3 regions of the Micromonospora sp. NPDC004336 genome follow, and region 1 is predicted to be linked to each of the others. Evidence: predicted binding sites of a transcription regulator. Region 1 holds the regulator's gene; each other region holds the start of a gene.
The links. Region 1 encodes HrcA, which represses chaperone genes, less so after heat shock. Its sites were predicted from a motif close to GGTTNGCACNCTCNNNNNGAGNGTGCNAACC; they were not measured.
Positions count from the first base shown of each region.

Region 2: groL (chaperonin GroEL) is a predicted target of HrcA. The motif match lies at 3,515-3,545, and genes of this name have one in related genera.
Region 3: groES (co-chaperone GroES) is a predicted target of HrcA. The motif match lies at 6,082-6,112, and genes of this name have one in related genera.

Region 1 is NZ_JBSGDY010000005.1:5,812-15,283, forward strand. Features, by position in the region: gene ACWENR_RS02150 (hypothetical protein) at 1-570, opposite strand, end outside; gene ACWENR_RS02155 (enoyl-CoA hydratase-related protein) at 825-1,637, opposite strand; gene hemW (radical SAM family heme chaperone HemW) at 1,657-2,880, shown strand; gene ACWENR_RS02165 (DUF4870 domain-containing protein) at 3,006-3,680, opposite strand; gene hrcA (heat-inducible transcriptional repressor HrcA) at 3,925-4,947, shown strand; gene dnaJ (molecular chaperone DnaJ) at 5,021-6,166, shown strand; gene ACWENR_RS02180 (16S rRNA (uracil(1498)-N(3))-methyltransferase) at 6,217-6,951, shown strand; gene ACWENR_RS02185 (SDR family NAD(P)-dependent oxidoreductase) at 6,983-7,744, opposite strand; gene ACWENR_RS02190 (histidine triad nucleotide-binding protein) at 7,838-8,197, shown strand; gene ACWENR_RS02195 (serine hydrolase domain-containing protein) at 8,194-9,472, shown strand, end outside.
Region 2 is NZ_JBSGDY010000004.1:64,532-74,003, reverse strand. Features, by position in the region: gene paaN (phenylacetic acid degradation protein PaaN) at 1-471, shown strand, start outside; gene ACWENR_RS02020 (N-acetyltransferase family protein) at 712-1,272, opposite strand; gene ACWENR_RS02015 (cold-shock protein) at 1,482-1,685, shown strand; gene ACWENR_RS02010 (hypothetical protein) at 2,421-3,467, shown strand; gene groL (chaperonin GroEL) at 3,742-5,364, shown strand; gene ACWENR_RS02000 (hypothetical protein) at 5,423-5,620, opposite strand; gene ACWENR_RS01995 (GNAT family N-acetyltransferase) at 5,713-6,642, opposite strand; gene ACWENR_RS01990 (ArsR/SmtB family transcription factor) at 6,752-7,498, opposite strand; gene ACWENR_RS01985 (dienelactone hydrolase family protein) at 7,563-8,153, shown strand; gene ACWENR_RS01980 (S8 family serine peptidase) at 8,155-9,472, opposite strand, start outside.
Region 3 is NZ_JBSGDY010000039.1:16,595-26,066, forward strand. Features, by position in the region: gene ACWENR_RS11360 (ROK family transcriptional regulator) at 1-594, opposite strand, end outside; gene ACWENR_RS11365 (sugar ABC transporter permease) at 622-1,881, opposite strand; gene ACWENR_RS11370 (ATP-binding cassette domain-containing protein) at 1,878-2,693, opposite strand; gene ACWENR_RS11375 (sugar ABC transporter substrate-binding protein) at 2,805-3,899, opposite strand; gene ybaK (Cys-tRNA(Pro) deacylase) at 4,247-4,726, opposite strand; gene ACWENR_RS11385 (THUMP-like domain-containing protein) at 4,767-5,996, opposite strand; gene groES (co-chaperone GroES) at 6,246-6,560, shown strand; gene groL (chaperonin GroEL) at 6,631-8,283, shown strand; gene ACWENR_RS11400 (WhiB family transcriptional regulator) at 8,425-8,808, opposite strand; gene ACWENR_RS11405 (response regulator transcription factor) at 9,063-9,472, shown strand, end outside.

The DNA of each region.
Region 1 (9,472 bases):
CGGGTCGCGGCTCACCGTGCAGGCGACCGCGCCGGTGGCGTGCCCGAGCAGGGCCCGGGTCAGCACCTCGGACTCGTCCGCCCACTTCTGGTACGCCTCGGGGAAGGCGGAGCGCTGCACCTTCTGCGCGGCGTCGGTGACCCGCATCCGCTCCCAGCCACGCACCTTTTTGAGCGCGGCGTAGAACCGGTTCGTCGCGTAGCGCGGGTCGCGGATCTGTTCCGCGGTGCCCCAGCCCTGGCTCGGGCGCTGCTGGAACAGCCCCACCGAGTCGCGGTCGCCCCCGGCGAGGTTGCGCAGGCCGGACTCCTGGTACGCGGTGGCCAGCGCCACCACGACGGCCCGGTCGGGCATCTTGCGCTGGATCCCGATCGCCGCGATCGTCGCCGCGTTGGCCATCTGGTCGGCGTCCAGGGCCACCCGGCCGTCCGCCTGCACCGTGCAGGTCCGGCTGGACAGCGGCAGGCGCAGCTGCCCACCCACCTGCCGGATGACGATCCAGATTCCGACCACGGCGACGAGGACGAGGACGACGCCGCCCGTCACGACTGCCCGAGTTCGCACCCACACCCCCTGTTCGACAGCCCGCCAAGCGTACGTCCCCCGTGGTACCCCCAGGGTCGTCCGACCGGTTTCGGTGGCCCCGCCGGCCGCCCGGCCCGCCGGTCCGTGCGCCCGCCGGGGCCCGGCCGGGTGAGCTTCCACGTTCCCCGTTTCCGGCGCGGCCTCACCCGCCGGCCCCGGCGGGCGGACGCGAGAGCCGCCCCGGGCCCGTCCCGGCGCGACGTCGCCCGCCCACGAACGCGACGGCGCCGGCCCGGCGGCTACCGGCCGGCGCCCGCCTCGGCGTCGCCGTCGGCGGCGGGCACCCAGCGTGCCGGCCGCTTCTCCCGGAACGCCAGCACGCCCTCGCGACCCTCCTCGGACAGGAAGTATCCGGTCGAGAGCGTCGACAGCCCGGCGATCTCCTCCCGCAGGTCGGCGGCGGGCCGCCGGCGCAGCAGCTCCTTCGCCCCGGCCAGCGCGCCGGGCGCGCCCCGCACCAGCGAGTCGCAGTATCCGGCGACGGCGGTGGCCAGCCCGTCCGCCGGCACCGCGGCGGTGACCAGGCCGATCTCGGCCGCCCGCCGGCCGTCGAAGGTGTCCCCGGTCAGGTAGAGCTCGGCCGCCGCGCGGGGGTGCAGCAGGGGCAGCACGGTCGCGGAGATGACCGCCGGGATCACCCCGATCCGCACCTCGGTGAAGGCGAACGTCGCCTCCTGCGCGCACACCGCCAGGTCGGCCGCCGCGATCAGGCCCAGGCCGCCGGCCCGGGCCGGCCCGGCCACCTTCGCCACCACCGGTTTCGGGCACTCTCGGACCGCCGCGAGCACGTCGCCCAGCATCCCGGCGGGCACGGTGCCGCTGGCGTACGCGGCGGCCGTCTCCCTCAGGTCCGCTCCCGAGCAGAAGACCGGGCCGGTGTGGTCCAGCACGACCACGCGTACGGCGTCGTCGGCGACCGCCTCGGCGAGGCCGGCCAGCAGCTGGGTCATCAGCGGCGTGGAGAGCGCGTTGCGGTTGTGCGGGCTGTCCAGGGTGAGCGTGGTCACCCCGCGGGCCGTGGCGGCCCGCACGAGCACGTCGGGAGAGGTCATGCCGGGCACACTAGTGGCCATGCCCGGCGTCCTTCCAGAAGGCGAAACCGTCCCCGTCGACGGGTCGCTGCCCGCCACCGCCACCCGCGCCGTCGGCGCGCGGGGCTTCGGCGTGTACGTGCACGTGCCGTTCTGCGCCAGCCGCTGCGGCTACTGCGACTTCAACACGTACACCGCCGCCGAGCTGGGCGGCGGCGCGAGCCGCGAGGGCTACGCCGACACCGTGCTGGCCGAGCTGGCGCTCGCCGGCCGGGTGCTGGGCGACGCCCCGCCGCCCCGGGTCGACACGGTCTTCGTCGGCGGCGGCACCCCGACCCTGCTCCCCGCCGACGACCTGGCCCGGATCCTCGACGGCATCGACCGCGCCTGGGGGCTCGCGCCCGACGCCGAGGTGACCACCGAGGCCAACCCGGAGTCGGTCACGCCGGAGTCGCTGAAGGCGCTGCGGGCCGCCGGCTACACCCGGATCTCGTTGGGCATGCAGTCCGCCGCCCCCGGCGTGCTGGCGATCCTCGACCGCACGCACAGCGCCGGCCGGGCCGTCGCCGCCGCCCGGGAGGCCCGCGAGGCGGGGTTCGACCACGTCAACCTGGACCTCATCTACGGCACGCCGGGGGAGACCGAGGCCGACTTCGCCGCCTCCCTGGACCAGGTCGTCTCCGCCGGGGTGGACCACGTCAGCGCGTACGCCCTGATCGTGGAGGACGGCACCCGGCTCGCCGCCCGGATGCGGCGCGGCGAGCTGCCGTACCCCTCCGACGACGTCGCCGCGGACCGCTACCTCGCCGCGGAGGCCGCCCTCGGCGCGGCCGGTCTCTCCTGGTACGAGGTGTCGAACTGGGCCCGCGACGAGGCGGCCCGCTGCCGCCACAACCTGCTCTACTGGACCGGCGCCGACTGGTGGGGCCTCGGCCCGGGCGCGCACAGCCACGTCGGCGGCGTGCGCTGGTGGAACGTCAAGCACCCCACGACGTACGCGAAGCGGCTGGCCGCCGGCGAGTCACCCGGCCTGGCCCGGGAGGTGCTCACCGCCGACGAGGCGCACATGGAGGACGTCATGCTCCGGCTGCGCCTCGCCTCCGGGCTGCCGCTGGACGCCCTCGACGAGGCCGGCCGGGCCGGTGCGGCGCGGGCGCTCGCCGACGGCCTGCTGGCTGCCCCCGAGTACGCGGCGGGCCGCGCGGTGCTGACCCTGCGCGGGCGGCTGCTCGCCGACGCCGTGGTCCGCGACCTGCTGCCCTGACCGGCGGGCGGCGGAAAGCGGCGCGGCGGGCGGCCGGCGGCCGGGCCGGTGGGCCGCCCCGGGCCGGCGCTCGTCGCGTTGGTGGGACGTGGCCGAGGCCGGCCGGGGGAGCGGCCGGCCCCGGCTCACCTGGTGAAGCTGTAGCTCATCGGGTAGCGGTAGAGGACGCCCTCGTTGGCCTTGACCCCGCCGATGATCCCGAAGATCAGCGGCACGAGCCAGACGAGCATCGGGACGAAGAACAGGATCCCGCAGGTGATCAGGGTGAGCACCCAGCTCAGCACGCTGGCGATCGCCCAGGTGATCTGGAAGTTCAGCGCCGCGACGGCGTGCGCCCGGACGGTCGGCGACTGCTGGCCGCGGGTCATCAGCGCGATGAGCGGCGCCACCCAGCCGAGGAGGCCACCGCCGACGATCACCCCGAGCGCGCCGCCGAAGTGGGCGATCAGGGCCCAGTTCTTGTCGTCGTTGCTGGCGTAGCCGGCGGTGGGCGCGCCGTAGCCGCCGGGCGGATAGCCGCCCGGCGGGGGATAGCCACCCGGTGGGGGGTAGCCGCCCGGTGGGGGATAGCCACCCGGCGGCGGGTAGCCGCCCGACGGCGGGTAGCCGCCCGACGGCGGTTGGTCACCGGCGGGCGGCGGATAGCCACCGGGCGGGGGATAGCCGCCCGGGCCCGGCGCCCCGGACAGTGGTGCGGTGGGTTCGTCGGCGCCGGGCGGGCCGGGAACCCCCGACGGAGCGGCCGGGTCCGGCCGGTCGCCGGGGTCCCCCGCTCCGGGAGGGCGAGGTGGTTCAGTCATGGACGTCACGGTAGGCGCAGCCGGCAAGGCCGCACCAGAGCGACACCGGCCGGGTTGCCGGGATGATCGGCCCTGGCGGCCGCCGCCCCGGCCGGCCGGCGGCCCGCCCCGGACGACCGGTCCAAGGTTGATCATCGCGTGGCCGGGCGCGCCGACGTAGACTGGCACTCGCTACGGACGAGTGCCAGCAGCCCGCCCGGCCCCCGGGGTGCCGGGCCCGACGTGCGACAGGGAGGTGGAAGGGATGGGTCTCGACGACCGCAAGCTCGCCGTGCTGCGCGCGATCGTCGAGGACTACGTCGCCACGCAGGAGCCCGTCGGCAGCAAGGCGCTGGTCGAGCGGCACCAGCTCGGGGTCTCGCCGGCGACCGTCCGCAACGACATGGCCGTGCTGGAGGAGGAGGGCTACATCCGCCAGCCGCACACCAGCGCCGGCCGGGTGCCCACCGACCGCGGCTACCGGCTCTTCGTGGACCGGCTGTCCCGGGTCAAGCCGCTCAGCCCGGCCGAGCGCCGGGCGATCGAGCGTTTCCTGGTCGGGGCGGTCGACCTCGACGACGTGGTGCACCGCACCGTCCGGCTGCTGGCGCAGCTCACCCGGCAGGTCGCCGTCGTGCAGTACCCGTCGCTGGCCCGCTCCTCGGTGCGCCACCTGGAGCTGGTGCCGATCTCCACGACCCGGCTCATGCTGGTCATGATCGCCGACACCGGGCGGGTCGAGCAGCGGCTGGTCGAGCTGCCCGCGCCGATCCCCGCCGAGGACGTGACGGACCTGCGCCGGCTGGTCAACGAGAAGCTGGTCGGCACCCGGCTCTCGGAGACCCCGCCGCTGGTGCAGGCGCTGGTCGACGAGTCGGTGCCGCACCTGCGGCCCGCCATGACCACCCTCTCCACGGTGCTGCTGGAGACGCTGATCGAGCGGCACGAGGAGCGGATCGCGCTGGCCGGGACGGCCAACCTCACCCGCGGCGGGCTGCTCGACTTCCAGGGCTCCCTGCGCCCCATCCTGGAGGCGCTGGAGGAGGAGGTCGTCATGCTCAAGCTGATCGGCGAGGCGGAGCCGAGCACGACGCGGGTGCTGATCGGCGACGAGAACGAGATCGACAACCTGCGCGCCGCGTCGGTGGTCAGCACCGGCTACGGCCCGGGCTCGACCAGCGTCGGCGGGCTCGGCGTGCTCGGTCCGACGCGGATGGACTACCCCGGCACCATCGCCACGGTACGAGCCGTGGCACGCTACGTGGGCGAGCTGCTGGCCCAGAACTGACCAGTCAGGGCCGACGGCCGGCTCCGGCCGACGACCGGCGCAACGCGAGACGAACATGAGGACACGGAACGCAGTGGCCAGGGACTACTACGGCATTCTCGGGGTGAGCCGGGAAGCCTCCGACGACGAGATCAAGCGCGCCTACCGCAAGCTGGCGCGGCAGTTCCACCCGGACGTCAATCCGGACCCGGAGGCACAGGAGAAGTTCAAGGACATCAACGCCGCGTACGAGGTCCTCTCGGACGACCGGAAACGGCAGATCGTCGACCTGGGCGGCGACCCGCTCGCCCCGGGCGGCGGGGGCGCGGGCGGCCCGGGCGGTCCCGGCGGCGCCGGCCCGTTCGTCGGCTTCCAGGACATCATGGACGCCTTCTTCGGCGGTGCGGCCGGCGGCTCGCGGGGCCCCCGACCCCGGACCCGGCCGGGCGCCGACGCGATCCTGCGGCTGGAGCTGGACCTGCACGAGACCGCGTTCGGTGTCGAGGCGCCGATCACCGTCGACACCGCCGTGCTCTGCACCACCTGCTCCGGCGCCGGCACCGCCGCCGGCACCCACCTCGCGACCTGCGAGGCGTGCGCCGGCCGGGGCGAGGTGCAGTCCGTGCAGCGCACCTTCCTCGGCCAGGTGGTCTCCGCCCGGCCGTGCACGGTCTGCCAGGGCTACGGCACCACCATCCCGCACCCCTGCCCGACCTGCGCCGGCGACGGCCGCGTCCGCACCCGGCGCTCGCTGACCGTCAAGATCCCGGCCGGCGTCGAGGACGGCATGCGCATCCGACTGGCCCAGCAGGGCGAGGTCGGCCCGGGCGGCGGCACGGCCGGCGACCTCTACGTGGAGATCCACGAGCGGCCGCACGACGTCTACTCCCGCAAGGGCGACGACCTGCACTGCCGGGTCACCGTGCCGATGACGGCGGCGGCGCTGGGCACGCGGCTGACCATCAAGACGCTCGACAGCGAGGAGACCGTCGACGTCAAGGCCGGCACCCAGCCGGGCAGCACCCTGCGGCTGCGCGCCCGGGGCGTACCGCACCTGCGCGGCACCGGCCGGGGCGACCTCTACGTCCACCTCGACGTGCGCACCCCGACCAAGCTCGACGCCGACCAGGAGCGGATGCTGCGCGACTTCGCCAAGACCCGGGGCGAGGAGGTCGCCGAGCTGACCAAGCAGGGCGGCTTCTTCTCCCGGATGCGCGACGCGTTCAACGGTCACGCCTGACCGGCGGCTCGCCGTCCCCGGCGCCGCCCGGGGCGGCTAGCCTGTTGATCGTGTCCGCACCGCTGTTCCTGGTCGAGTCGCTGCCCACCGCCGACCGGCTGACCCTCGACGGCCCCGAGGGGCACCACGCCGCCACCGTGCAGCGCCTGCGCGTCGGCGAGGAGCTGCTGCTCGCCGACGGGCGCGGCGGCACGGCCGCCGCCGTGGTCACCGCCGTCGGCCGGGGCACCCTCGACCTGGAGATCACCTCCCGGGGGTACGCCGACGCGTCCGTCCCGCGCCTCGTGGTGGTGCAGGGCATCGCCAAGGGCGACCGGGGCGAGCTGGCCGTGCAGGCGATGACCGAGGTCGGGGTCGACGAGATCGTGCCCTGGGCCGCGGCCCGCTCGGTCACCCAGTGGCGCGGCGAGCGGGGCGTACGGGCACGCGAGAAGTGGGCGGCGACCGCCCGGGAGGCCGCCAAGCAGGCCCGCCGTGCCTGGTTGCCCGTCGTGGCCGGCATCCCGGACGAGTCGACCGTCCGGGTCGCGCGCCGGATCGCCGGGGCCGCCGCGGCGTTCGTGCTGCACGAGGGGGCGCAGGAGCGGCTGACCGCCGCCGAGCTGCCCGGCACCGGCGAGATCGTGCTGGTCGTCGGCCCGGAGGGCGGCATCGCCGACGCCGAGCTGGACGCCTTCCTGGCCGCCGGCGCCCGCGCCGTACGGCTGGGCTCCACGGTGCTGCGCACGTCGACGGCCGGCGTGGCCGCCCTCTCGGTGCTCGCCACCCGCCTCGACCGCTGGTGACCGGGCCCCGCCGGCCGGGCGCGACGGACGGTCAGGTGCGCAGGTAGGACGCGCCGTTGAGGTCGACGATGGTGCCCGAGGCCCACTCTGCCCCGGGGCTGGCCAGCCAGTGCACGGCGGCGGCGATCTCCTCGGGGCGGGCCACCCGGTTGAACGGGCTCTGCGCCCGGATCGCGTCGCCCCGCTCGCCGCGCAGGTGCTCGGTGGTCATGTCGGTCTCGACGAAACCCGGGGCGACCGTGGCGACGGCGATGCCGTACGGGGCGAGGGCCACCGCCAGCGACTGCCCGAGCGCGTTCAGCCCCGCCTTGCTGGCCCCGTACGCCGGCTGCTCCGGCTCGCCCCGGAAGGCGCCCCGGGAGGAGACGTTGACGATCCGGCCGCCCCGGTCGCGCATGTGCTGGGCGGCGCACCAGACGACGTTGCCGGCGCCGGTCAGGTTGGTCTCGACCACCTGCCGCCACTGCCGGCGCCACTGCTCGTAGGAGGCGCCGAAGACGGGGTGCGGGGCGTCCCGCTCGCCGTACACGCCGGCGTTGTTGACCAGCACGTCCAGCCCGCCCAGCAGGCCGGCCGCCTCGTCGACCATGGCGCGTACGGCGTCCGGGTCGGTCAGGTCGGCGCGGACCACCACGTGCCCCTCGCCGGGCAGTTCGGCGCGCAGCCGCTCGGCCAGTTCCGCGGAGTCCCGGTGGTGGATCGCCACCCGGTCGCCGCCGGCGGCGAACGCGGTCGCCACCGCCCGCCCGATGCCGCGCGAGGCCCCCGTCACCAGTACCGCCCGTGAAGTCACGCCGGCCATCATGCCGTGCGGGCCCGGAGGGGGCGGCAGGGCCCCTTCCGCCGGCGCGGGCGACGGCAGGCTGCGCTTCCTTACACTGCCCCGATGGGAACCGACTGCCTGTTCTGCCGGATCGTCGCCGGGGAGATCCCGGCCACCGTCGTCCGGGAAACCGCCACCACGCTCGCCTTCCGCGACATCGGCCCGAAGGCGCCCGTGCACGTCCTGGTCATTCCGAAGGAGCACTACGCCGACGTGGCGACCCTCGCCCAGGGCGACCCGGCGCTGGCCGGCGAGGTGCTCGCGACGGCCGCCGCGGTGGCCGAGGACGAGGGGCTGCTCGGCGACGGCTTCCGGCTGATGTTCAACACCGGCGCGTACGGCGGTCAGGAGGTCTTCCACGTGCACGCGCACGTGCTCGGCGGCGCGCCGCTGGGCCCGATGCTGGCCCGGGACCTCGCGTGACGGCGGTCGACGAACGGCTGTCCCGGCTGGTGCGTACGGTCCAGGCGCAGGCCCGGGTGCCGGCGGTCTCGGCGGCCCTGCACCGGGCGGACCGCCCGCTGTGGACGTGCGCGGTCGGCGGCACCGGCAACGACACCGAGCTTGGGCCGGGCACCCGGTTCCGGATCGGCTCGGTCACCAAGACGTTCACCGCCGTGCTGACCCTCCAGTGCCGCGACGACGGCCTGCTCGACCTGGACGACCCGCTGGGCCGCCACCTGGACCTGCCGGCCCACGGCGAGCTGACCGTGCGGCGGCTGCTGTCGCACACCGCCGGCCTGCAACGGGAGCCGTACGGCGACGTCTGGGACACCCTGCGTGCCCCCGACGTCGACGAGTTCGTCGCCGACCTGGCCCGGGCCGAGCGCGTGCTGCCGCCGGGCCGTCGCTACCACTACTCCAACCTCGGCATGGCGCTGCTCGGCCGGCTCGTCGGCCACCTGCGGGGCGGCACCTGGGCGGAGGTGCTCGCCGAGCGGGTGCTGACCCCGCTGGGGCTGGCCGACACCTCGGTGACGCCGGGCCCGGACGCGGCGACCGGCTTCCTGGTCGACGCGTACTCCGACGAGGCGCACCCGGAGCCGCCCACGGACTTCGGGGCGGTGGGGCCGGCGGCACAGCTCTGGAGCACCGCCTCGGACATGGCCCGCTGGGCGGCCTTCCTCGCCGACCCGGCGGCGCTGGACCCGGCGGGCGCGGTGCTCGCCCCGGCGACGCTCGAGGAGATGCGCTGGCCGGCGACGGTCACCGACGAGACGCTCTGGTCGGGCGGCTTCGGGCTCGGGCTGATCCTGGTGCCGCAGGGGAGGCGGATCGTGCACGTCGGGCACGACGGCGCGATGCCCGGCTTCCTGGCCGGTGTCTACGGCCGGCGCGGCGGCGAGGGGACGCCCGGCGCGATGGGCGTGGCGGTGCTCGGCTCCTCCGGCACGGCCGCCGAGGTCCTCGACCTGCCGCACCGGCTGCTGGCCGCCGCCGTCGAGCACGACCCGGCCGACATCGCGCCGTGGCGGCCCGGCCCGCCCGCCCCGCCCGACGTACGCGGGCTGCTCGGCCGCTGGTGGGGCGAGGGCTTCGAGTACGTCTTCTCCTGGCACGACGGCGCGCTGCGGGCCCGGGGCGCGGACGACCCGGCGGGGAAGCCGCCGGCGGTCTTCGCCCCGCTGCCGGACCGGCCCGACGTCTACCGCACCGTCTCCGGCCGCGAGGTCGGCGAGCTGCTGCGGCTCACGCGGG
Region 2 (9,472 bases), on a different contig from region 1:
GAGCGCCTCGACGAGGTCACCAAGGTCGGCGAGGCGGTGCTGGAGTCGCGTACGGTCGAGCACCCGGCCTTCCCCGGCGCGGTGGTCCGCACGCCGACGCTGGTCAAGCTGGCGGCCGACGACACGGCGACCTACTCGAAGGAGTGGTTCGGGCCGATCTCGTTCGCGATCGCCACCGACTCCACCGCCCACAGCCTGGAGATCCTGCGGTCCACCGTCGGCGAGAAGGGCGCGCTCACGGCGGCGGTCTACTCCACCGACGAGGCTGTCCTCGACGCGGCCGAGGCGGCGGCGATCGAGGTCGGGGTGCACCTGTCCTGCAACCTGACCGGCGGGGTCTTCGTGAACCAGTCGGCGGCCTTCTCGGACTTCCACGGCAGCGGCGCCAACGCGGCGGCCAACTCCGCGCTCACCGACGGCGCCTACGTGGCCAACCGGTTCCGCGTCGTGCAGTCCCGTCGGCACGTCTGAGTCTTCTGGTCGGGTTCCGGGGCGGCCCGCCCCGCCCGGGGTGGGCTCGCTCCCCGGGCGGGTGGGCTCGCTCCCCGCGTGGGGCGGGCTTGCTCCCCGCGAAGGGCGGGCTCGCTTCCCGCCTAGGGCGGGCTCGCCCCGGGAACCCTTCCGTCCCACCTCTGGTGCGTCGATCCCCGGGACTTGTTGCCGTGGCGCGGCGGGTCGCGTGCCGTCTGGGGTGAATCTGCGACCGCAGGGTCAGGCGGGGCGGCGCATCTGAAGCTCGGTGAGCGCCGGGACGGTGGGGTGCGGGACGCGCACCCCGGTGTCGACGAAGCCCAGCCGTCGGTAGGCGCGGTAGGCCCGGTCGTTGCCGACCACGACCTCCAGCATCAGCTCGGGCCGGCCGTACGCCCGGGACCAGGCGGCCACCGCCTCGACGAGTTCGCCGAGCAGGCCGGTGCCCCGCCAGGACGGGGTGACGTAGACGGCGTAGACGACGGTCAGCCCGGGCTCCTCCGGGGTCACCGTGCCGCCGGCGTGCCCGACCAGCCGGCCGCCCGGGTCCGCCACGAACTGCGCGGTGCCCGCGCCGGCCGACACGTGCGCGATCCGGGCCGCGTAGTCGGCGTGCGGCCGGGCCGCCGCGTCGGCGAGGGTCTCCAGGAACGCCAGCGGCGCGTCGGCCAGCATCTCCAGCCGCAGCGCGCGCATCCGGGCCGCGTCGCCCGGGCGGATCCGCCGGACCTCCACCGGCCCGGGCCCGGCCCGCCGGAGGTCTGCCGGCCCCCGACCCGGCGCGCCCGACGTGCTCGTCATGCCGCATGCCTACCACAACGATGGTCACCGATGTCGTCGGATCGGAATATGCCCGATTTGTGGTCGTGCGCCGCCGTCACGCCTCGTGTAGCGTGCGATTTCGGTCACCGATTCAGCGGCCCTCGCCGATCGCCGATTCGGTGGTCCTCCGGTGCCGGTCCGCCGGGCTCCGGGGTCGTGGAACGCCGCGCAGAGTGAGGAAGTGCACCGTGGCACAGGGCACCGTGAAGTGGTTCAACGCCGAGAAGGGTTACGGCTTCATCGCCGTCGACGGCGGTCAGGACGTGTTCGTCCACTTCTCCGCGATCGAGATGGACGGCTACAAGGCGCTGGACGACGGCCAGCGGGTGGAGTTCGAGATCGCCCAGGGTCAGAAGGGGCCCCAGGCCGAGCGCGTACGCGTCATCGCCTGACCCGCCGCCCGCCGCCCGCCGCCCGCCGCCCGCCGCGGGGCCGGTCGGTCGGGTGCGGCGGGCCGTCCCACCGCGACAGCGCCGCCGGTCGTGGCGTGGGCCGCAGCCCGACGCCCGACCGGCTTTCCGGCGCCGACCGGCCGCCTGACGCGGACCGGACGCCCGACGCCGTCCGGCTTCCCGACGCCGTCCGGCCGCCCGGCGACGCGTGGATCGGGATGCGCGGATCTGGATGCGCGGATTGGGATGCGCGGATTGGGATGCGCGGGGGCGGGCTACTCCCGGGGCGCGCGGGCAGGGAAGATCGTGGACCGTTCCAGCCGTCGCTGAGGAGGGTCCATGTCCGACCAGCCGCCCCAGGCCACCCCGCCCCCGGGAACCCCCGATCCCGCCCCGGGGCCGGCCGGCGATCCGACCGCCCCGCCGCCGTTCGCGCCCACGCCGCCGTCGGCCGACGGGCCGACCGTGCCCACGCCGCCTCCGACGGCCGGGGAGGCACCGGTCGCGCCCACGCAGCCTCCGGCAGCCGGGGAAGCATCGGCCGCGCCCACGCCGCCTCCGGCAACCGGGGGAGCGCCAGCCGGCGAAGCGCCGGTCGGCGAAGCAGCGATCGGGGAAGCGCCCGCGTCGCCTCCGTCCGACGGCGCGACGGCCGTCCCCGCTCCGGTCGGCGAGACGTCCCGGCCGGTCGCCCCCACGCCCCCGCCGGTCGGGGCCGCGTCCCCGGCGACCGGGATGCCGGGCTCCGCGCCCACCGGGGGTCCGACGGGCGCGCAGCAGCCGCAGGGCTGGGTCCTCCCGCCCACCGGCGGGTTCCCGGCCGGCGCCGGCCCGTACGGCGGGCAGCAGTGGTATCCGGGTGCGCCGGTCGTCTATCCCGGGGCTCCGGTCCCCTATCCGGGGCAGCAGCCGGGCCACGGGTGGTACCCGCCGGGCGTCAACCCGGCCGATCCGCTGGTGACCCCGCCCGGGGGCGGCGTGAGCGGCTGGTTCGACCGGTGCGTCGGTGCGGTGCGCCGGGGCTGGCGACTGCTGCTGCCCATCCTGCTGTTCACCCAGGTGCTGCCGGCGGTGGTGGTCTCGGTGGTCACGCTGGTCCTCGACCCGACGGCGAAGTGGGAGGAGTCGACGGCCGGCGACCCCGCCGCGCTGCCCGACACCTTCCTGGCCGACCTGGGCCTCCTGTTCTCCGTGGTGCTCGGCAGCGCCATCGTCTTCGGCCTGGTGCAGAGCCTCGGCTGGGCCGCCGGCACCTGGGTGGTCACCCGGCAGGCGGCCGGTGAGCAGGTGAGTCTGGGCGCCGCGCTGGCGTACGGGGCGCGCCGGGCGCTCGGCCTGTGGGGCTGGACCATGGTGATGAGCCTGATCATCGGGCTGGGGATCTGTTTCTGCGTCATCCCCGGCATCTACTTCGCGTTCGCGCTGAGCATGGCCGGCCCGGTCTACCTCTTCGAGCGCCAGCACCCGATCGGCCGCTCGTACCGGATGTTCCACGACCGGCTGGGGATGCTGCTCGGTCGGGTGGCGCTCGTCGCGGCGGCCGTGATCGTCGGCAGCGGGGCGGCCGGCATGGTCGAGGGCGTCGGGTCGCTGCCGTTCGGCACCACGCCGCTGGAATCGGCGGGCACGGCGGTCGGCGTGCTCGTGGTGACGCTGGTCAGCGGCGTGCTGGCCCTGCCGGCGCACCTCGCCCAGCTCGTCGGGCTCGTCGTCACGTACGCCGAGCAGCGCGTCCACGAGGGTCCGGTGGACAGCGCGCGGCTGGCCGGTGAACTCGGCTGACGGGGACGGGCGTGCTTGCACTCGGCAGGGGAGAGTGCTAAACAAGTCATTGGCACTCGCATACCGTGAGTGCCAATGGTCGGGGCGGTAGGGCCACGGCCGCACGGGCGTCCACACGCCGGTGCGGCACATGGCCGGTCGTCGCGGGCTATCCGGCCCGGCCGAGGAGACGTCGTCGTCGCCAGGTGGCGACGTCCCAAGGTGCGTACACCAGGCGGCCCATCCGGGACACACACTCCGGGTGGCCCGTGAGTGTCCAGGAGGACAACGCCGTATGGCCAAGATGATCGCGTTCGACGAAGAGGCGCGCCGGGGCCTCGAGCGGGGCATGAACCAGCTCGCCGACGCCGTGAAGGTGACCCTCGGCCCCAAGGGCCGCAACGTCGTGCTGGAGAAGAAGTGGGGTGCCCCCACCATCACCAACGATGGTGTGAGCATCGCCAAGGAGATCGAGCTCGAGGACCCCTACGAGAAGATCGGCGCCGAGCTGGTCAAGGAGGTCGCCAAGAAGACCGACGACGTGGCCGGTGACGGCACGACGACGGCGACCGTCCTGGCCCAGGCCCTCGTCCGCGAGGGTCTGCGCAACGTGGCCGCCGGCGCCAACCCGATGGCCCTGAAGCGGGGCATCGAGGCCGCCGTGGCCAGCGTCTCGGAGGAGCTGTCCAAGCTCGCCAAGGACGTCGAGACCAAGGAGCAGATCGCCTCCACCGCCTCCATCTCCGCCGGTGACAGCACCGTCGGCGAGATCATCGCCGAGGCGATGGACAAGGTCGGCAAGGAAGGCGTCATCACCGTCGAGGAGAGCAACACCTTCGGGCTGGAGCTGGAGCTCACCGAGGGCATGCGCTTCGACAAGGGCTACATCTCGGCCTACTTCATGACCGACCCGGAGCGCATGGAGGCCGTCTTCGACGACCCCTACCTCCTGATCGTCAACAGCAAGATCTCGTCGGTCAAGGACCTGCTCCCGATCCTCGAGAAGGTCATGCAGTCGGGCAAGCCGCTGCTGATCATCGCCGAGGACATCGAGGGCGAGGCCCTGGCCACCCTGGTCGTCAACAAGGTCCGGGGCACCTTCAAGTCGGTCGCCGTCAAGGCGCCGGGCTTCGGTGACCGCCGCAAGGCCATGCTGGCCGACATCGCCATCCTCACCGGTGGCCAGGTCATCAGCGAGGAGGTCGGCCTCAAGCTGGACGCCGTCGGCCTCGACATGCTGGGCCGCGCCCGCAAGGTCGTGGTGACCAAGGACGAGACCACCATCGTCGACGGTGCCGGTGACGCCGAGCAGATCCAGGGCCGGGTCAACCAGATCCGGGCCGAGATCGACAAGAGCGACTCCGACTACGACCGCGAGAAGCTGCAGGAGCGGCTGGCCAAGCTGGCCGGCGGCGTCGCGGTGATCAAGGTCGGCGCGGCCACCGAGGTCGAGCTGAAGGAGCGCAAGCACCGCATCGAGGACGCCGTCCGCAACGCGAAGGCCGCCGTCGAGGAGGGCATCGTCCCGGGTGGTGGCGTCGCGCTGGTGCAGGCCGGCAAGACCGCCTTCGACAAGCTGGACCTGACCGGCGACGAGGCGACCGGCGCGCAGATCGTCAAGATCGCGCTGGACGCCCCGCTGCGGCAGATCGCCGTCAACGCCGGCCTCGAGGGTGGCGTGGTCGTCGAGCACGTCCGCAACCTCGACCCGGGTCACGGCCTCAACGCCGCCAACGGCGAGTACGTCGACCTGCTGGCCGCGGGCATCATCGACCCGGCCAAGGTGACCCGCTCGGCGCTGCAGAACGCCTCGTCGATCGCGGCGCTCTTCCTCACCACCGAGGCCGTCGTGGCGGACAAGCCGGAGAAGACCCCGGCCGCCCCGGCTGGTCCGGGTGGCGGGGAGATGGACTTCTGAGTCCGGTTCCACAACGCCGAAAGGGGCGGGCCGCGTCAGCGGTCCGCCCCTTTCCGCGTCAGGTCGGCAGCGGCCGTTGGTTGCGCCTCTTCTGCGCCCGGCCGTACGGCTGCGGGATCTGGACCGGCTCGTCGACCAGGGCCACCGGCTCGTCGGCGGCCTCGTCGGCGCCGGTCATCTCGGCCTCCTGCTCGGCGTCGCCGTAGTCGAGCCGGTCGAACGGCAACGGGCCGGGGCGTTCGTCGTCCGTGGTCATGGCTGCCTCCTCTACCGAAACGGTAGGGGGCGTCGATCAGCGACGGGGGCGAATGGGGCTATCGGCGTCGATGTCCCCTTCGCCCTCCCGCGTCACCCGGCGAGCGTCCTGCGGTACAGGAAGAAGACCCGCTCGATCCGGGCGCCGGCGCTGCCCGAGTAGAACGGCACCGGCCCGACCCAGCCGATCTGCGCCGCCGTCACGCCCGCCGCCCGCTGATCGCGCAGGCAGCGGCGCAGCAGCACCCCGCCGATCCCCGAGCCCTCCGCCGCCGGGGCGGTGCCCATCGGGCCGAACCAGCTCGGCCGCGACGATCCGTACGCGGCGAAGCCGAGCACCTCGCCGTCGCGTTCGGCCAGGTGGCAGCCCGCCCCCTCCCGACCCACCGAGCCGGCCAGCTCGGCGTCCCAGGCGCCGCCGAAGGTGGCGCGGGCGAACTCCGTCAGCGCCGGCAGGTCGCCCGGCTCCGCCCGCCGCACCGTGACGCCCCGCGCGGCCAACCGCTCCTCCGCCGGGCCCGTCGCGCGCAGGGCGGGGCTTTCGTCGTACGACAGGTCGGCGGTCATGTTCCAGGCCGTACGGTCGCGGGTGTAGCCGAGCGCCGACGCCGCGCAGACGGCCGGGGTGTAGCGCACGTCGATGCCCGGCCAGGCGTAGTACGGCGGATTGCCGGCGAGCAGCACCTCCACCGCGCCGAGCTCGGCGAGCCGCGCCTCGGCGACCCCCACCAGCGCGCGCCCGACGCCCCGCCGCCGCTGGTCCGGCGCCACCGCGATCAGGTCGACGTGCCCACGGGCGTCGCCGTCGCCGGCGGCGAGGGAGCCGACGAGGGTGCCGACGAGGCGCCCCTGGCGGTACGCGCCCCACGCGATCACCGGGCGGTCGGCGGCGGCCCGCGTCCAGAGCGTGTCCACGATGGCCGGCGCCTCGGCCGCGTCCTCGGGCAGGTCCAGCGCCCGCCCGCACAGTTCCACCACGGCGGGCCGCTGGTCCGGTCCCAGCTCGACGATCTCCAGGTCCATGGACGCCGACCCTAGATCACCGGGGCGTTTCTGTTAAGAAGGGGACCTGTCGGCTTCGCCGAGACGGGTCCATGTCGGCGCCGTCGGGCCGCCCACGGGCCGGTCACCGTCATTCCGCCGGGCGGGCCCCGGCCCCGGCCCTGGTCTCGCCCTCGCCCTCGCCCTCGTCCCCGGCCCCGGACTCGCCCTCGCCCTCGTCCCCGGCCCCGGTCTCGCCCTCGGCCCCGGCCCCGGTCTCGCCCTGGACCCTGGCCCCGGTCTCGCCCTTGGCCTCGGCCTCGGCCTCGGCGCCGGGCTCGGGGAGGGTCGGCGCGTCCGTCGGGTAGAGGCCGGCGACGAACCCGTAGACCTGGTCGCCGGAGCGGGGGATCTGGGCGAAGCGGCGGGCCAGCGCCTGCACCTCGGCCCAGAACGCCCGCACCTCCTCGACGGGGATGCGGGCGTGGACGAGGGTGCAGCGCAGGTCGTCGGCGGCGTGCGCGGCGGCGGACTCGGCGACGGCCTCCGCGAGCCCGTTGACGCCGGTCGCGACCCGCTTGTCCTCGGGGCGGGTGAGCGCGCCGATGTAGTACGTGCGGGCGACCCGGCCGTAGTAGCGCTCGTCGATGGCCCGCACCCGCCGGGTGCGTACCACGCGCAGGAGGCCGGCGTCGACGAGCGCGTTCACGTGGTAGGCGACGCTGCTCTTGGGCCGGTCGACCGCCCGCGCCAGCTCGGTCACCGTGGCGGCCCGCTCCAGCACCAGCTCCAACAGCGTGGCGCGCAGGGGGTCGGCCAGCGCGCGGAGCTGCGCGGGCGCGGTGACCACGAGCATCTCGTCGAGGTCGTAGTCGGGGATGCGCTCATTGCTCGACATTTTTCGACCGTTCTAGGATAATGGACCATTCGATCGTTGTCGTTCGTGAACCGGAGTGTACGAGATGGCCGAAGTTGTCCTGTTCCACCACCTGCACGGGCTCACCGACGGGGTGCGGGAGTTCGCCGACCGGCTGCGGGACGGCGGGCACGGCGTGCACACGCCCGACCTGTTCGACGGCGCGCGGCCGGCGACCCTCGACGAGGGCCTCGCGCTCACCAGGAGCATCGGGGGCGACGTGCTCCGCGAGCGCGCCGACCGGGCCGTGGCGGAGCTGCCCGACGGCCTGGTCCACGCGGGCTTCTCCTGGGGCGCCGCCACCGCCCAGCGGCTCGCCCAGACCCGCCCCGGCGTTCGCGGCGCACTGCTCTACGAAGCCTGCCTGCCCGTCACCGGCGAATGGGCCGTCGGCCCCTGGCCCGCCGGGGTTCCGGTGCAGGTCCACGGCATGGACGCCGACCCGTTCTTCGCGCTGGAGGGCGACCTCGACGCCGCCCGCGAGCTGGTCGGCGTCGTCGGCCCCGACCTCGCCGAGCTGTACGTCTACCCGGGCGACCGGCACCTGTTCACCGACAGCGCGCTGCCGTCGTACGACGCGGACGCGACGGCGCTGGTGGTGCGGCGGTCGCTGGAGCTCCTCGACCGGCTGGGCTGACTCACCCCCGCGCCGCCCGGACGGCCGCGTACGCGTCGACCAGGCCGGCGCCGGTGATGTTCGCGTCGCCGCCGCAGGTGGCCGTCCGGGAGGCGTACGTCGCCTCGGCCCGGGTCGCGGTGTCCCGCAGGATCTGCCGGGTCCGGGGCAGGTCGCCCACCAGCGCCGGGTTGGCCGACCACATCAGCGCCACCACGCCGGCCACCTGGGGGGTCGCCATCGACGTGCCGCTGAGCGAGTCGTACCCGCCGCCGGGCATCGCCGACAGCACCTCGTCGCCGGGCGCGACCAGATCCGGCTTGGTCGCCCCCGGCACCGGTCCCCGGGACGAGAAGCTGGTCACCCGGCGCTGCTGGTCCACCGCGCCGACCGTCAGCACGTCCCCGTACGGCGCGGGCGGGTCGTCGATCGAGCCGCAGTACGGGCCGGTGTTGCCGGCGGCGGCGACCACCAGGATGCCGGCGGCGTCCAGGGCGGCGGTGGCCGGGCTGAGCGCCCGCGGGTCGCAGCCCTCGATCGCCGGGCAGCCCCACGAGTTGGTGAGGATCTCGGGGGCGCGCGCCGGCCGCCCGTCCGTGAACGGGTCCCCGCCGGGCGGGAAGGGCGCCAGCATGAACTGGAGGCAGTCCAGGTAGTGGCCGGGGCTGCCCAGGTTGCGGTCCAGGTTGACGCAGCCCACCCACTGCGCGCCGGGGGCCACCCCGATCCCGCCTCGCCCGACCGCGCTGCCCACCGTGTGGGTGCCGTGCCCGCCCCGGTCGCGCGGGGACCGGGTGCCGTCCCACGGGTCGTACCAGGAGTCGTCGCCGCCCCGGAACCCGCCGGCGAGCGCCGGGTGCCCGCCGTCCACCCCGGAGTCCGAGCTGCCCACGACGACGCCGGAGCCGTCGACGCCGAGCTGCGACCAGACCCGGTCCGCGCCGATCATCCGGACGTTCCACTCCGGGCCCGTCGGCGCGGGCGCGGAGCCGCTGCTGCTGCCGGCCGGCGCGGGCAGCGGCCGTACCCGCTGGCTGACCAGCACGCGGGCCACCTCCGGCCGACGCGACAGCCAGGCCCGCACCGCCGGCCCGCCGTCCACCTCGACCGCGTTGACCAGGTAGTAGGGGGTGTGGTCCAGCCGCAGCCGGCGCAGGTCCCGGCGCAGGTCGGCCTGGGTCCGCTCGGCCGTGTCGACCAGGCGGCGGTAGACCTCGCCGGCCCGCGCGTCCCGGCCGGCCCGGCCGGTCGTCGGGGGGACGCCGCGCAGGTCGGCCTGCTCGCGCAGCACCACGAACAACCGCTCGCCGTGCAGGCCGGGCTGGCCGGCGCCGACGGCC
Region 3 (9,472 bases), on a different contig from region 1:
CGCCGCCACGTCGGCCACGTTGCCGACCGTGACCGGCACCTCGCAGCCGAGTTCGGCGCGGAGCGCCGCGCCGATCGGCTCGTCCACCCAGCCGGTGGTCTGCCCCAGCCGGACCAGCCCGTCGTCGCGGCGGACCATGCCGCAGACCGCGACGCCCGCGCCGACGCAGACCGCGTCCGCCGGCACCGCCTGCTGCATCTCCTTGACCGCCCCGGCCAGCAGCGGGGCGGCCTCCGCGGCGGTCACGCCCCGGGGCCGGGCCAACTCCCGGCGGTCGAGCACCGCGCCGCCGAGGCCGATCCGCGCGGCCCGCAGGCGGTCCACCTCGATGCTGTACGCGTACGCGTGCACCCGGTCCGACTCGGGCCGGACGACCAGCGACGGTCGCCCGGCCCGGCCGGTCTCCTTCGGCGTGCCCTCGCTGACCAGCCCGGCGCCGGCCAGGTCGGCGGTCAGCGCGCCGATGGTGCTGCGGTTGAGTCCCAGCCTGGTGGTCAGCTCCGCGCGGGTGGTGGCGCCGTGCACGTGCACGTACCGCAGCAACGCGCCCAGGTTCTGCCGACGGATCTCGTCCTGGCTCGGTCCTGCGCGCATCGTGTCGTCACTCCGGTCGTGCGGTCGTCAACGGGTGCCGGTCGCGGCGGATCGTCGGCGCGAGAGGGCGTCCACACCGGCGGCGAGGAGCAGCACCAGTCCGGTGAAGACGTACTTCAGCCCCGAGCTGAGGTTGAGCAGGTTCATCCCGTTGATGATCACCGCCACCACCGCACCGCCGAGCACCGCGTCGATCATCCGGCCCTTGCCGCCGAAGAGGCTGGTTCCGCCGATCACCGCCGCGCCGACCGCGTACAGCAGGACGTTACTGCCCCCGGTGTTCGGGTCGACCGACCTGTCCCGGCTGGCCGCGATGATGCCACCGATCGCGGCCATGGTGGAGCAGATGACGAAGGCCGAGATCCGGATCCGGTCGACGTCGATGCCGGCACGGCGCGCCGCCTCCCGGTTGCCGCCGACGGCGTAGAGGTGCCGCCCGTACGCGGTGCGGTTGAGTACGAACGTCCAGGTGACCAGGAGCAGGGCGATCAGGGGCACGACGATCGGCATGCCGCGGTTCGACGTGATCAGCGGGTTGATGCTGCGCTCCTGGTTGAGCACGTACACGGCCAGACCGAGGACGACGGCCAGTCCCGCTATCCGGGCCAGCACGACCGCCGCGGGATCGGTCTGCAGCCCGCGACCGGCGCGCTTGCGCCGCCGAAGCAACTGGGCGGTGGCGTAACCCGCGACCGCGACGCCGACGAGCAACCAGCCGAGGGTCGGCGGCACCCAGTCGTTCTCGATGGAGACGATCACCTCGTCGGCGATGGAGATGTTGGTGCCCTCCTCCATCAGCAGCAGCACGACGCCCTGGAAGGCCAGGAAGCCGGCCAGCGTGACCACGAATGAGGGGATGCCGAGTTTGGCCACCAGGACGCCGAGAGTCAGCCCGATCAGCATCCCGGTGCCGAGCGCGGCGAGCACCGCCACGTACCAGGGGTGACCGAGCACGGTCACGACGTTGGCCAGGATCGCGGCGCAGACGCCGCTGGCGAAGCCCGCCGAGAGGTCGATCTCGCCCAGCAGCAGAACGAAGATCAACCCCATCGCGATCACGGTGACGGCCGCGCCCTGGGTGAAGAGGTTGGCGAAGTTGCCCGCGGAGAAGAAGACCGGCCGTACGATCGCGAACACCGTGCAGAGGACGACGAGGCCGGTGACGGCCGGCAACGAGCCGAGATCGCCGCCGCGTACCCGGGCGAGGTAGTTGCGGACATGGCTTCCGACGGTGGGGGCCGGGGCGACGGTCGCCGGCGAACCCTGCTTCACCGCTGTGTCGGTCATCGGACGGCTCCTGACGTGGGGTCGTGCTCGGTGGCGTCGCGGCCCGTAGCCGGCTCGGTGGTGAGCCCGAGAGCGCCGGAGCGACCGACGGTGATCAGCTCGACCACCTGTGAGTGGGTGATGTCGATGGTCTTCACCTGGGCGGCCAACTGGCCGAGGTAGAGCGCGGCGATGCGGTCGGAGACGGCGAATACGTCGTTCATGTTGTGCGAGATGAGGACGACGGCCAGGCCGTTGTCGGCGAGCCGGCGGACGAGTTCGAGCACCTGGGCCGTCTGCGCGACGCCGAGCGCCGCGGTGGGCTCGTCCAGGATGACCAGCCTGCTGTTCCACAGCACCGCCTTGGCGATGGCCACGGTCTGGCGCTGCCCCCCGGAGAGGCTGGAGACGTGCTGGCGCAGTGACTTGACGGTGCGGACCGAGAGCCCGGCGAGGGTTTCGGCGGCCATCTGCTCCATGGTCGGCTCGTCGAGCACGAGGCCGTTGCGCTTCTCCCGGCCGAGGAACATGTTCTGCACGATGTCGAGGTTGTCGCAGAGCGCGAGGTCCTGGTAGACGACCTCGATGCCCAGCGCGGCGGCGTCCCGCGGGGTGTTGACGCTGACCGGGCGGCCCTCGAAGAGGAAGGTGCCGGAATCGGCCGGGTGGATGCCGCTGATGCACTTGACCAGCGTCGACTTGCCGGCGCCGTTGTCGCCGACGAGGGCGGTCACCTCGCCGGAGTGGACGGTGAGGTCGACGTCACGCAGGACCTGGACGGGGCCGAAGCTCTTGTCGATCCCACGGAGTTCCAACAGGGGGGTCGCTGACACGGGGTCTCCTTCGCCAGATGTGGAGGATCGCGGAGCTCCGCCTGCTGTCGGCACCGCCCGGCACGGGTTCCCGTGCCGGGCGGCGGGTGGGCGGCGGAGTGCGCAGTCGGGTCAGCTGATGCCGGCGTCGGCGCAGAGCTTGGCGTACGCACCGGTGCAGACCTGCTCCTTGGTGACGTAGCCGTCGGCCACGACGTCCTTGACGTTGTCCTTGTAGATCGCCTTCGGAGCGAGCAGCACGGAGGCCACGTCACGGCCGCTCTGCGGGTCCCTGACCGTCTGACCGGTGTCCTTACGTTCCCCCTTGGCCAAGGCGATGGCCAGCTCGGAGGCCGCCTTCGCCTGCTCGCGGACCGCCTTGTAGACCGTCATGCACTGATCCCCGACGAGGATGTTCTGCAGGGCCTGCGGGGTGGCGTCCTGGCCTGTGACGGGAACCTTGCCGTTGAGCTTGTTCTTCTTGAGGATGGAGATGGCGGCGTTGCCGAGAGAGTCGTTGGCGGCCACCACGCCGTTGATCTTGCCGCCGGTCTGGGTCATCATCTGCTCGAAGATGCCGCCCGCCTCGGTGGCGTTCCACTCCGGGACGGCCTGGTCCGGGCCCTTGACGTACGCGCCGGAGTCGAACTTCGGCTTGAGCACCGAGTCGTAGCCGGTCTTCAGCAGCGTGGCGTTGTTGTCGGTCGGCGACCCGTTGAGGTACGCGATCACCGGCTTCTGCGCGTTCTTCTCCGTGAGGCACCTGCTGACGCCCTCGCCCATGAGCCGGCCGACGGCCTCGTTGTCGAAGCTGACGTAGTACTCGGCCGAGCCGCCCAGCGTGAGCCGGTCGTAGTCGATCGTCGCGACGCCCTGTGACTTGGCCTTCTCCAGCACCGCCTTGCCCGTGCCGGAGTCCAGGTTGACGATCATCAGCGCGGTGACGCCGTCGGTGAGCATGCCGTCGGCGATGGTGGAGAAGCTGGACTTGTCGCCCTGCGCGTTCTGGATGTTGTACTCGACGCCGGCGGCCTTGAACGCCTCCTCCAGGAACCTGCGGTCCGCGCTCTCCCAACGCGCGGAGGACTTGCTGTCCGGGAGGATCACGCCGATCTTCGCCTTCCTGTCGCCGCCGGCCTGATCGCTGCCGGAGTCGTCACCACAGGCGGCCATGCCGCCGGTGGCCAGCAGGCCCACGGCGGCGAAGGTGAGGAAGCCCTTGCGCATGTGCAGGGTCCTTTCGGTGGAGGAAGTGACGGTGGTCGTTTGTTGTGTCCGGCAACGTATTCCGCGTCACACTCGGCACGCAAGGGTGTCGGGGTCGGAGTTTGTTGGCGGCGGTAACAATTCCGCAACGCCGACGACACGCCCACCCTCGTCTGAGCGGCTCGTCCGCGGCGGGCGTGCTGGTCGTGTACCCGCATGCGAGAGCGGGACGTCTGCCGTCGAGGGTCCTCGGCCGCAGGTCTCCCGTGCGATGGCGGGAGCGGGCGGTGCCGAGCAGCGGCGTGACGGTTCCGCGCGGGTCGCCCGGCGGTCCGCATGCCCGGCGGCGGGGCGGCCTGGCGCGCCCGTCAGCGGGCCGACAGTGGAGCGACCCGCGCGTCTGTCAGGGCCAGCAGGTCGGCCGGGGCCAGCTCGACCTGGAGACCGCGCCGGCCCGCCGAGACGTAGACGGTGGGGTGGTCGAGCGCCGACGAGTCCAGCACGGTGGGCAGCCGCCGGCGCTGGCCGAGCGGGCTGATCCCGCCGCGCACGTAGCCGGTGGCCCGCTCGGCCACCGCGCGGTCGGCCATGGCGGCCCGCTTGCCGCCGACGGCCGCGGCGAGCGCCTTGAGATCCAGCTCGCCCGTGACCGGCACGACCGCCACGGTCAACGCCCCGTCGACCTCGGCGACCAGCGACTTGAACACCCGCTCCGGCGGCACCCCCAGCGCCGCCGCGACCAGCGCGCCGTAGTTCGGCGCGTCGGGGGAGACGTCGTACGGATGGGTGCTGTGGGCGACCTTGCGCTTCACGAGCAGCGCGGTCGCCGGAGTGCCCTGTCCCGCCATGACCGTCACGCTAGCGGGGCGCGGCGCCCCACCGCCGCCCCTACCGCTCCCCGACCGGCCGGCAGACCAGCACCGTCGGCGCGCCGGCCACCCGGGTCAGCACCAGGCTGGCCGCCTCGTCGCCGGCCAGCCGCAGGTCGCGGCGGAGCTTCTCCGGCTCCAGCGCGGACCCGCGCTTGAGGATCTCCACCCGGCCGACCCGGCGGTCCCGCAGCAGCGCCCGCAGCCGCTTGAGCGAGAACGGCAGCACGTCGGTGACCTCCAGGCAGCGGGCGAACGGGGTCGCCACGGGGGTGTCCGCGTAGAGGTAGGCGATGCTCGGGTCGGCCAGCGTCGCGTCGAGGGCGTCGGCCAGCTCCGCGACGAGGTGCGCGCGGACCACCGCCGAATCAGGGTCGTACACGAATCGGCGCGCCGGCCCGACGGGCGCCTCGGCGTCGCCCGAGCCGGTCAGCTGGAAGGCGGCGACCGCCGCCGCGCCGGAGGCGTCGGGAAGGTGCCCCGCCCTGCCGCGCAGCAGGGTGGCCCGGCGGGGGACCGCGGCGAGCCGGCCGCACCACAGGGCCGCCTCGACCAGGTCGCCGTCCACGCTCACCCACTCCGCCTCGGCGCCCGCCGGGATCAGCGCGTGGTCGATCCCGGGCGCCACCTTCACCACCGTGTGCGGCACCCGCTCGGCCAGCCCGACGACGAAGTCCCAGGGCGGGGAGTAGGAGTTCGGGTCGAAGATCCGCCGCCCGGTGCCCGCCCTGCGCCGCGCCGGGTCGCAGAAGACGCCGTCGACCCGGCCCACGTCGAACGCCGTGGCGTCGCCGCACTCCACCGTGAACAGCTCGGCCAGCCCGGCCGCCTCGGCGTTGGCGGCGGCCATCGCGGCGGTCACCGGGTCGGCCTCCACGCCGTACACCCGGATGCCGGCGCGGGCGGCGGCGAGCGCGTCCGCGCCGAGGCCGCAGCCGAGGTCGGCCAGGGTGCGCACGCCGGCGTCGCGCAGGCGGGCGGCCCGCCGGTCGGCCACCGGCCGGCGGGTGGCCTGCTCCAGCCCGGCCCGGGTCAGGAACATGCCCGCCGCCCCGGGCCCGAACTTGCCGACCGCCCGGCGGCGCAGCTCGGCCTGGGTGAGCGCGGCCGCCGACAGCGCGGGCGGCAGCCCGGCCGAGCGGAGCGCGGCCGCCGCGGCCAGCGGATCGCCGCCGGCCACGCGCGCGGCCGCGTCGAGCGCGGCCGACCCCTCGGGCGTACGCAGGGCGGCGAGCTGGTCGAGATCCACCCGGTCATTCTCGCCGCCCGGCCCGACGCGCCGACCGGCGGGCTGGCACTCTCCTTGACGGAGTGCTAGCCGAGGAATAACCTGCGATTAGCACTCTCACCCCGAGGGTGCCAGCTTCCGGGCCGTCAGGTCCGGGCGCTGAACGCCAGGCGGACCGGCACCCGCGACGACGGCCCCGCCCGGTGGCATGTGGCAGATTGACGCCGGTCGGCATGCCGATCGGTAACGAAACCAGTACCCCAGGAGGGTATGCCCGTGACTACCGCGACCAAGGTTGCGATCAAGCCGCTCGAGGACCGGATCGTGGTCCAGGCGAACGAGGCTGAGACCACCACGGCGTCGGGCATCGTGATCCCCGACACCGCCAAGGAGAAGCCGCAGGAGGGCACCGTCCTCGCTGTCGGCCCGGGCCGGATCGACGACAAGGGTAACCGCGTGCCGGTCGACGTCAAGGTCGGCGACACCGTCCTCTACTCGAAGTACGGCGGCACCGAGGTCAAGTACGCCGGCGAGGAGTACCTGGTGCTCTCCGCCCGCGACGTCCTCGCGGTCATCGAGAAGTAAGCAACCGATCAGTGTCGTTGCCCCGGTCCGGCTCGCCGGGCCGGGGCAGCGTCGCTTCGAAGGGACATTCATGGCGAAGATCCTGAGCTTCTCGGACGACGCGCGGCACCTGCTCGAGCACGGTGTCAACGCCCTCGCGGACGCGGTCAAGGTGACCCTCGGCCCCCGCGGGCGCAACGTCGTCCTGGACAAGAAATTCGGTGCGCCCACGATCACCAACGACGGCGTGACCATCGCCAAGGAGATCGAGCTCACCAACCCCTACGAGAACCTCGGCGCGCAGCTGGTCAAGGAGGTGGCGACCAAGACCAACGACGTCGCCGGCGACGGGACCACCACCGCCACCGTGCTGGCCCAGGCCATGGTCCGCGAGGGCCTGCGCAACGTCACGGCCGGCGCCAACCCGGCCGGCCTCAAGCGGGGCATCGACGCGGCGGCCGCCAAGGTCTCCGAGGCGCTGCTCGGCCGCGCGGTCGAGGTCGCCGACAAGGAGTCGATCGCGCACGTCGCGACGATCTCCGCGCAGGACGCCACGATCGGCGAGCTGATCGCCGAGGCGATGGAGCGGGTCGGCCGCGACGGCGTCATCACCGTCGAGGAGGGCTCGGCCCTGCACACCGAGCTGGACGTCACCGAGGGCCTCCAGTTCGACAAGGGCTTCATCTCGCCGAACTTCGTCACCGACGTGGAGTCGCAGGAGTCGGTCCTGGAGGACCCGTACATCCTGATCACGACCCAGAAGATCTCGGCGATCGAGGAGCTGCTGCCGCTGCTGGAGAAGGTCCTCCAGAACAGCAAGCCGCTGCTGATCATCGCCGAGGACGTCGAGGGCCAGGCCCTGTCCACCCTGGTGGTCAACTCGATCCGCAAGACCCTCAAGGTCTGCGCGGTCAAGGCCCCCGGCTTCGGTGACCGCCGCAAGGCGATGCTGCAGGACATGGCGATCCTCACCGGCGCCGAGCTGGTCGCCCCGGAGCTGGGCTACAAGCTCGACCAGGTGGGCCTGGAGGTGCTCGGCACCGCCCGCCGCGTGGTGGTCGACAAGGAGAACACCACCGTCGTCGACGGTGGCGGCCAGGCGAGCGAGGTGGCCGACCGGGTCGCGCAGATCCGCAAGGAGATCGAGGCCTCGGACTCCGACTGGGACCGGGAGAAGCTCGCCGAGCGGCTGGCCAAGCTGTCCGGCGGCATCGCGGTCATCAAGGTCGGCGCCGCGACCGAGGTCGAGATGAAGGAGCGCAAGCACCGCATCGAGGACGCGATCGCCGCGACCAAGGCCGCGGTCGAGGAGGGCACCGTCCCCGGCGGCGGCGCCGCCCTGGCGCAGATCATCCCGGCGCTCGACGACGACCTCGGCTTCACCGGTGACGAGAAGGTCGGCGTCTCGATCGTGCGCAAGGCGCTGGTCGAGCCGCTGCGCTGGATCGCCCAGAACGCCGGCCACGACGGCTACGTCGTGGTGCAGAAGGTCGCCGGCAAGGAGTGGGGCCACGGCCTCGACGCCGCCACCGGCGAGTACGTCGACCTGGCGAAGTCCGGCATCGTCGACCCGGTGAAGGTGACCCGCAACGCGGTCAGCAACGCCGCGTCGATCGCCGGCCTGCTGCTCACCACGGAGAGCCTCGTGGTGGAGAAGCCGGAGAAGGCCGAGCCGGCCGCCGCCGGCGGGCACGGCCACGGCCACGGCCACGGGCACGGCCACCAGCACGGCCCGGGCTTCTGACCCTCGCCGTACGCGACACACAGGGCGCGCCGTCTTCGCGACGGCGCGCCCTGTGTGCGTCGCGGCCCGTGTCGTCGCCCCGGACGCACGAACGCCGCGCCCCGGGTCGGGGCGCGGCGTCCGGCACGTCGGTGCGCGAAGTCAGGCGATCTTGCGCTGGGCGGGGACGGTCGACTTGTGCGGCCGGCCCAGGCGGGCCTCCAGCCGGGCGACGTCGACCCGGGTCTGCCGACGGTCGGCCAGGTCCTCCCAGCCGAGGGCGAGCAGCCGCAGCCGCTCCGACTCGCTGAAGCCGCCCCACACGCCGTACGGCTCCCGGACGGAGAGCGCGTGCGCGGCGCACTCGGCGCGGACCGGGCAGGCGCGGCAGACCGCCTTGGCCCCGGACTCGCGGCGCAGGCGCGACGAGCCGCGCTCGCCGTCGGGGTGGAAGAACTGCGCGCTGTCCCGGCCCCGGCAGGCACCGAGCCGCTGCCAGTCCCAGAGGTCGACGATGGGTCCGGGCAGTCTGCGTACGTTCGACATCAGCACCCCTCCTCCCGCGCGGCACCGCGCAGATCCTGGTGAATCGGCGTCCGGGCGACGGTCCGCGCAGGCGCGCCGTTTCCGGCCTGGATGCTCCCTACCCGAGCTTTCCCCGGCTCACACTTCTGTGATCCAAAACTTCGGACAACTCGCGGCATATGCCCTACTTGTCGGAAAAGTTCGGAGGATTGTCGGGAACCCCCTCGCGACTCGACCCGGCCGTGGTCTGCTCGTTGGCGGAGAGGAGACCCACTGTGCGTACGGTTCTCGTGTGCGTTCGGACACCGCTTGCGGCGCAGCATCTGACGTCCGCGGCGGCGCGGCTGGGGCTGTCCGCCGTCGTGCGGACCGCCGTCTCCGATCCCGAGGTGATGTTGCGGCTGGCCGAGCGCCCGGCCGACGTGGTGCTCGCCGACACGGCCCTCACCAGACCGGACAGCGCGGGCTTCGTCCGGCGGGTGCTCGCCCGCGCGCCCCAGGCCTCCGTCCTGCTGCTCGGCACCGAGGAGTCGGAGGCCGCCGCCGCCACGATCAGCGCCGGCGCCCGGGGCCTGATCCAGGGTGCCGACCACGACCTGACCAGCGCGGTGGCCAAGGCCCTGCTGCTGCTCTCCTCGCCCGGCCGGACGACCCGCCCCCGCGTCACCGATCCGGCGCGGGACAC